DNA from 2 places in the Pseudomonas sp. SJZ078 genome. Region 2 is predicted to be linked to the other one. Evidence: predicted binding sites of a transcription regulator. Region 2 holds the regulator's gene; the other holds the start of a gene.
The links. Region 2 encodes sigma-54, which starts transcription at its own class of promoters, with help from an activator protein. Its sites were predicted from a motif close to ANTGGCATNNANNTTGCTNT; they were not measured.

Region 1 (3,621 bases), on a different contig from region 2:
TGGCTTGCCATGGGTGATCCACTCGGCAAACATCCAGCCCAACGCGGCGGCAGCGGTGGCAATCTGGGTTACCAGCATCGCCATACCGGCAGTGCCGTTGGCGGCGACGGCGGAACCGGCGTTGAAGCCGAACCAGCCGACCCACAACATGGCCGCTCCCATCAGGGTGTAGCCCAGGTTATGCGGTGCCATTGGCGTGGTCGGGAAGCCTTTGCGCTTGCCCAGTACCAGGCACGCCACCAGGCCTGCGATACCGGCGTTGATGTGCACCACGGTGCCGCCGGCGAAGTCCAGCACGCCCCAGTCCCACAGCAGGCCGCCGTTACCGGACCAGACCATGTGCGCAATCGGCGCGTACACCAGGGTGAACCACACGCCCATGAAGATGAGCATGGCGGAGAACTTCATCCGCTCGGCAAATGCGCCGACGATCAGGGCCGGGGTAATGATGGCGAAGGTCATCTGGAAGGTGACGAACACCGCTTCAGGGAACAGTGCTGTCGGACCGGTGATGCTTGCCGGGGTCACGCCCGCCAGGAACGCCTTGCCCAGGCCACCGATGAACGAATTGAAATTGACGACGCCTTGCTCCATGCCAGTGGTGTCAAACGCAATGCTGTAGCCATAGATGACCCACAGGATGCTGATCAGACCGGTAATGGCAAAGCACTGCATCATCACGGAAAGAAGGTTTTTCGACCGAACCATGCCGCCGTAGAACAGCGCCAGGCCGGGAATGGTCATGAACAGTACAAGAATCGTGGCAGTCAGCATCCAGGCGGTATCGCCGGAGTTGAGGACGGGGGCTGCCGCCTCTTCTGCCATGGCCAGGCCAGGCATTACGAAGGACAACAGGGCTCCTAGCCCTGCGAATTTACGCAGAGTCATATTGTTTTCTCCTGGGGCGTTGGGTTTGGCGGCTTAGATGGCGTCGGTATCGGTTTCGCCGGTACGGATGCGGATAGCCTGTTCCAGATTGACCACAAAGATCTTGCCGTCACCGATCTTGCCGGTGTTGGCGGCCTTGGTGATTGCCTCGATCACCCGGTCAAGATCCTTGTCGTCAATGGCGACGTCGATCTTCACCTTGGGCAGGAAATCGACCACGTATTCCGCGCCGCGATACAGCTCGGTGTGGCCTTTCTGCCGGCCGAAGCCTTTGACCTCAGTGACGGTAATGCCCTGCACGCCGATTTCGGACAACGATTCGCGCACGTCGTCCAACTTGAACGGCTTGATGATGGCAGTGACTAGCTTCATGAAACTCTCTCCCGAATTGGTGGACTTGCCCCAGGAAAACAAACCCGACTCAAGTCTAAGCGCAGTGCCTGGCTTTGTAACGCATCGTCGGCCCAAGTTGCCCGACCAGCGCCAGTCAACCGTGCCAGGCGAAGCTCCCCGCTTCGCCAGGCTGCACTGCATTCGTCACAACGACTGCATCAGTGCATGGGTCATAGGCCTCTAAGCAGAAACCTTGCCATCTGTGCCCAAGTCCCCTGATTTCAGGGGTTTACCAGCAGCGCGCGCTTGCGCCGTCCCACGAACCGCTGCGATACGCACAACAACAGTGCGACATCGTTCGGCCCCGTGCGCGAAAAGCGTGCATCCAGTGCATGCGAATTGACTATAGACACTGCGTGATACACTGCCGCCATCGTTTTCAGGATTGCTGCCATGCTCGCCCCCAAAGACCTGCTCGACGCCCTCAGCGGCCACGCCTCCCGCCTCTTGAGCGGCGACACTCCGTTGCCCAAGAGCGAAATCGAAAGCCAGTTCAAAGCGCTGCTGCAAAGCGGCTTCAGCAAGCTGGACCTGGTGAGCCGGGAAGAATTCGACAGTCAGATGGTCGTACTGGCGCGCACCCGGGCGCGACTGGAAAGCCTGGAGGCGAAGGTGGCGGAATTGGAAGCGCGGCTCACCGCTGACGTGAAATAAGCGCTACCGATGAGGATCGCTTGCAGATTCGCTGCTCCAGCCTGAAGCGTTAGAGGAGGAATGAGGTGTCGATAGAATCCGAAAAACGTAAGGCCAAGCTGCTGTTTGCAACTGAATGCCATGCTGAGACTCGCCGCTCAGTTGGCGGCATATCTGCCACCCAGATCCGCTTTTTGAAAGTTGCGGCGGCCTGCGGTAAAGAGATGGAGCCAGCCGGTCTGCTCGCGGGCGCACGCGGCTGAAGTCCGATGCTGTAAACGACTGACTTCATCACGATCTTTTGACGATTACCTATCCAGCACGCGTGACCCGAACTCCAGGGATCAGAGCCGGAAACGACCCACCAGCGTATTGAATGACAGGGCCAGGTTGGACAACTCCTGGCTTGAAGCATTGGTCTGGGTTGCCCCTGCCGCTGTCTGGGTAGAGAGATCCTGGATATTCACCAGGTTGCGATCGACCTCGCGGGCCACATGGGCCTGTTCTTCGGAAGCCGTTGCAATCACCAGATTGCGGTCATTGATCTGCGAAATGCCCTCGGCGATCTGCTCGAGCGCCTCGCCGGTGGCGCGGGCGAGGCTCTGGGTCTCGGTCACCCGTGCCTGGCTCTTGCTCATTGCGTCGACCGCACTGTCGGCACGGTCCTGGACCGCGTGGATCATGCCCTCGATTTCACCGGTGGAGGCCTGGGTGCGCGCCGCCAGGGCACGCACTTCATCCGCGACCACGGCAAAGCCCCGCCCCTGCTCCCCCGCGCGAGCAGCCTCGATAGCAGCGTTGAGGGCCAGCAGGTTGGTCTGCTCGGCGATCCCACGAATCACATCCAACACCTTGCCGATATCGCGGACCTGCATGGCAAGGTCTTTGACCAACCCGGTGGACGAGGTGATTTCCTCGGTTGCATGGTTGATTGCCTGTACCGCGCTACGCGCCTGATCACGCCCTTCGCTGGCCTGTGTGCTGGTCGATTGCGAAGCCTGGGAGGTGGCCACCGCATTGCGGGCCACCTCCTCGACCGCCGACGTCATCTCCGTCACGGCGGTGGCCGCCTGTTGGATTTCATCGTTCTGCCGGATCAAGGCCCGGCCGCCGTCATCGGTCACCGACGTCAACTGCTCGGCAGCGGCAGCCAACTGGCCCGAAGCACTGGCAATCTGCTGGATCGTGGTTTTCAAACTCATCTGCATATCGCCCAGGGACTTGAGCAACTGACCGGCCTCGTCGCGACTGTTGCTGGTTATGTGCTGGGTCAGGTCGCCCTGGGCAATGCGTTGCGCGCAATCGACCGCTGCGGCAATCGGCCGACTGATCAGCCGGCTGATAAATACGCCCAACAGCAGCGCGGCGACAAAGGCAATGACGATACCGCTGTACAGAACCGTCCTGGCCGACGCTTCCTGACGCGTGGCGGCCTTGGCGTCCTCGCTGATCTGGCGGTCATTGGAGTCGATCATGATGGTCAACTGGTCCATCACCTTGCGATAGGTCTTCTGCAAGTCACCCAGCAGCAGGGTGCGACCATTCTCCAGGTCGCCGGCCGCCATCATCGCCACATATTGCTGCACCATGGCCTGGTAGACCGGCCAGTCACGGGCCATCTGGTCACCGGCAAGGCGTTCGTCTTCAGCCAGGTTGCCTTGGCGATAAGCGGCGAACGCCTGTTCACTGGCCAGTTGATTGGCTTTC
Region 2 (3,621 bases):
CAGCAGCTTCTCGACGTTCATCGTGACCTGCACGTTGGTGATCTTGTCGAAATGCCTTTCCAATCGGTCGAGTTTTTCGCCGATGTAGGTACGCAGGGGTTCGGTCACTTCCAGTTGGTGTCCACTGATGTTGACTTGCATACAGCTTCTCCTTCGTTGCCAGTGCATAAAGCGGCAGGCAGAAATGCCTGCCACTGGAACGCTGTGGCGTGGCCTTGTTACATCAACCGCTTGCGTTCACTCGAAGGCGCGATCCCGAGGGATTCACGATACTTGGCGACGGTACGGCGGGCCACCTGAATGCCTTGTGCCTCCAGTAAACCAGCGATCTTGCTGTCACTCAACGGCTTTTTCTGATTTTCCGCGGCCACCAGTTTCTTGATGATCGCGCGGATGGCCGTGGAAGAGCATTCGCCGCCTTCGGAGGTGCTGACGTGGCTGGAGAAAAAATATTTCAATTCGTAGATACCCCGTGGGGTATGCATGAATTTCTGCGTGGTCACCCGGGAGATTGTCGACTCGTGCATGCCCACCGCCTCGGCAATGTCATGCAGGACCAACGGTTTCATCGCTTCGTCGCCATAGTCCAGGAAGCCCCGTTGATGCTCGACGATCTGGGTGGCGACCTTCATCAGGGTTTCGTTGCGACTCTGCAGGCTCTTGATGAACCAGCGCGCTTCCTGCAACTGGTTGCGCATGAAGGTGTTGTCGGCGCTGGTGTCGGCGCGTCTTACAAAGCCCGCATATTGGGCGTTGACCCGTAGCTTGGGGACCGATTCCTGGTTCAGTTCCACCAGCCAGCGATCGTTGTGCTTGCGCACGATCACGTCCGGAACCACGTACTCGGGTTCGGTGGCCTCGATCTGTGAGCCAGGGCGCGGGTTGAGGCTCTGGACCAGTTCGATCACCTGGCGCAGTTCATCTTCCTTGAGCTTCATACGGCGCATCAGCTGGCTATAGTCGCGGCCGCCGAGCAGGTCGATATAGTCGGTGACCAGTCGCTTGGCTTCGGCCAGCCACGGTGTCTTGGCTGGCAGCTGGCGCAGTTGCAGCAGCAGGCACTCACCCAGGTTGCGGGCGCCGATGCCGGCCGGCTCGAACTGTTGGATACGGTGCAGGACGGCTTCGATCTCGTCCAGCTCGATGTCCAGCTCCGGATCGAAGGCTTCGAGGATTTCCTCGAGGGTTTCGTCCAGGTAGCCCTGGTTGTTGATGCAGTCGATGAGTGTCACGGCGATCAGGCGATCGGTATCGGACATCGGTGCCAGGTTCAGTTGCCACAGGAGGTGGCTTTGCAGGCTTTCACCGGCAGAGGTACGCGTGGTGAAGTCCCACTCGTCATCGTCGCTGCTCGGCAGGCTGCTGGCACTGGTCTGGTAGACGTCTTCCCAGGCCGTGTCCACGGGCAGGTCGTTGGGGATGCGTTCGTTCCATTCGCCATCCTCGAGGTTATCCACCGTCGGGGCGGCTTCTTCCTGGTAGGAGGTTTCCTGAATCTCGGTATTGGGTTTCTGCTCGACGTTGTCGGCCAGTGGATCGGTGTTGTCGAAGTCGTCGCCTTCTTCCTGGCGTTCGAGCATCGGATTGGATTCCAGGGCCTCCTGGATTTCCTGTTGAAGGTCCAGGGTCGACAATTGGAGCAGGCGGATGGCCTGTTGCAGCTGCGGTGTCATCGTCAGCTGCTGGCCCATTCTCAAGACTAGCGATGGTTTCATGGCAGGGGCTTAACACCTTATTCGCCGGCGCACATGCGCCATCCACTACAAGGGCGCCGAAGCGCCAAACCTTAAGCAAATTATATGCCTGAAACCGAGGTGTTTGCCTAGGGGTAGCTCTCAATTAGTTTCCCGATGATAGGGGATTCACTGAGAGCGTCCCGAGGCGCTGCCGGGTTGAATCGACGGCGCCGGGACAGCTTGCCAGGCACTTCGCGCTTACAGGCGGAACTCATGGCCCAGATACACTTCCTTGACCAGTTCGTTGGCCAGGATGGTGGCGGAGTCACCTTCAGCGATCAATTGACCGTCATTGACGATATAGGCGGTTTCGCAGATGTCCAGCGTCTCGCGTACGTTGTGGTCGGTGATCAGCACGCCGATCCCCTTGGCCTTGAGATGGTGGATGATCTGTTTGATGTCGCCCACCGAAATCGGGTCCACGCCGGCGAATGGTTCGTCGAGCAGGATGAATTTCGGTGCAGTGGCCAGGGCGCGGGCAATTTCCACCCGGCGCCGTTCGCCGCCGGACAAGCTCATGCCCAGGTTGTCGCGGATGTGGCTGATGTGAAATTCCTGCAACAGGCTTTCCAGTTCCTGGCGACGACCGGCCTTGTCGAGTTCCTTGCGGGTTTCGAGGATCGCCATGATGTTGTCGGCGACCGACAGTTTGCGAAAGATCGACGCTTCCTGTGGAAGGTAGCCGATGCCGGCCTTTGCCCGGCCATGCATCGGCTGGTGGCTGACGTCCAGCTCATCGATCAGGACGCGGCCCTGATCGGCCTGGACCAGGCCGACGATCATGTAGAAACAGGTGGTCTTGCCCGCGCCGTTGGGGCCGAGGAGGCCGACGATCTGGCCGCTGTCGATGGACAGGCTGACATCACGCACGACCTGACGGCCCTTGTAGCTCTTGGCCAGGTGCTGAGCTTTCAGAGTTGCCATTACTGGGCCTTTTGCTCGGTTTTCTTTTTCGGCTGGATCACCATATCGATCCGCGGACGCTGCTCGGTCACCTTGCTGCCGGTGGCGCGGCCGGCGCTGGCGAGTTTCTTGTTGGTGTCGTAGACGATTTTCTCGCCCTGGGTGACGTTGTTGTCCTTGTCGATGACCTTGGCGCGGTCGATCAGGACCACGCGATCCTGGGAGGCGTGGTATTGGATGGTCACCCCGTAGCCCTGCACGGGCTTGGTGTCGCCGGCCGTTTGCAACTGCTCGAAATAAGCCAGGTTGCCCACCGAGGTCACCACGTCGATATCGCCGGACTGGGTGCGGGTGATGGTCACGGTATTGCCGGTGACCTTCATCGAGCCCTGGGTGATGATCACGTCGCCCTTGTAGGTGGCGATACCGTTCTTGTCGTCCAATTGGGCGTCGTCGGCCTGGATACGGATAGGCTGGTCGCGGTCATTGGGAAGAGACCAGGCGCTCGCGCTTCCCAGTGCTGCGCCCAGACTGAGCAAAATAGGGAGGGTTTTAGCGAGCTTCATACTGTCCTCTTACGTTCGATAGCAGGTGTATCCTGCTTTCCTTCAGATACGCTTTCATTCCTGTGCCGGTCGATACACCACCGGCGCCGTCGATTCTAACGGGTTGCTCGGTCTGCGCATATTGTTGTTGCGGGAACACGGTCATGCGAGTGCTGGTGATGATGGTCGTGCGATTCTTCTCGTCGGTTCGCGCGACGCGCACCGAGTCGATCAGTTCCACTTCGGTACCGCCGGAATTGACTTCGGCGCGCTTGCTCTGCACGTGCCAGGGGAACGCCGTGCCACGGAACATGTTCAGGTCCGGATTGGCGACCAGGGTAATGTCGGTGGCCTTGACGTGATCGACCTTGTCTGACGTCATTTCGTACTGCACCTTGCCATCAGGCAAGTATTGCAGTGTATGCGTGTTGGTCGCA

Region 1: glnK (P-II family nitrogen regulator) is a predicted target of sigma-54. The motif match lies at 1,463-1,482, and genes of this name have one in related genera.

What each region holds. Positions count from the first base shown of each region.
Region 1 is NZ_VIUG01000008.1:114,672-118,292, forward strand. Features, by position in the region: gene FBY02_RS10260 (ammonium transporter) at 1-888, opposite strand, end outside; gene glnK (P-II family nitrogen regulator) at 922-1,260, opposite strand; gene FBY02_RS10270 (accessory factor UbiK family protein) at 1,675-1,935, shown strand; gene FBY02_RS28100 (hypothetical protein) at 2,001-2,177, shown strand; gene FBY02_RS28720 (methyl-accepting chemotaxis protein) at 2,259-3,122, opposite strand; partial or broken gene FBY02_RS28725 (MCP four helix bundle domain-containing protein) at 3,117-3,621, opposite strand, start outside.
Region 2 is NZ_VIUG01000002.1:69,157-72,777, forward strand. Features, by position in the region: gene hpf (ribosome hibernation-promoting factor, HPF/YfiA family) at 1-141, opposite strand, end outside; gene FBY02_RS02160 (RNA polymerase factor sigma-54) at 219-1,715, opposite strand; gene lptB (LPS export ABC transporter ATP-binding protein) at 1,935-2,660, opposite strand; gene lptA (lipopolysaccharide transport periplasmic protein LptA) at 2,660-3,205, opposite strand; gene lptC (LPS export ABC transporter periplasmic protein LptC) at 3,192-3,621, opposite strand, start outside.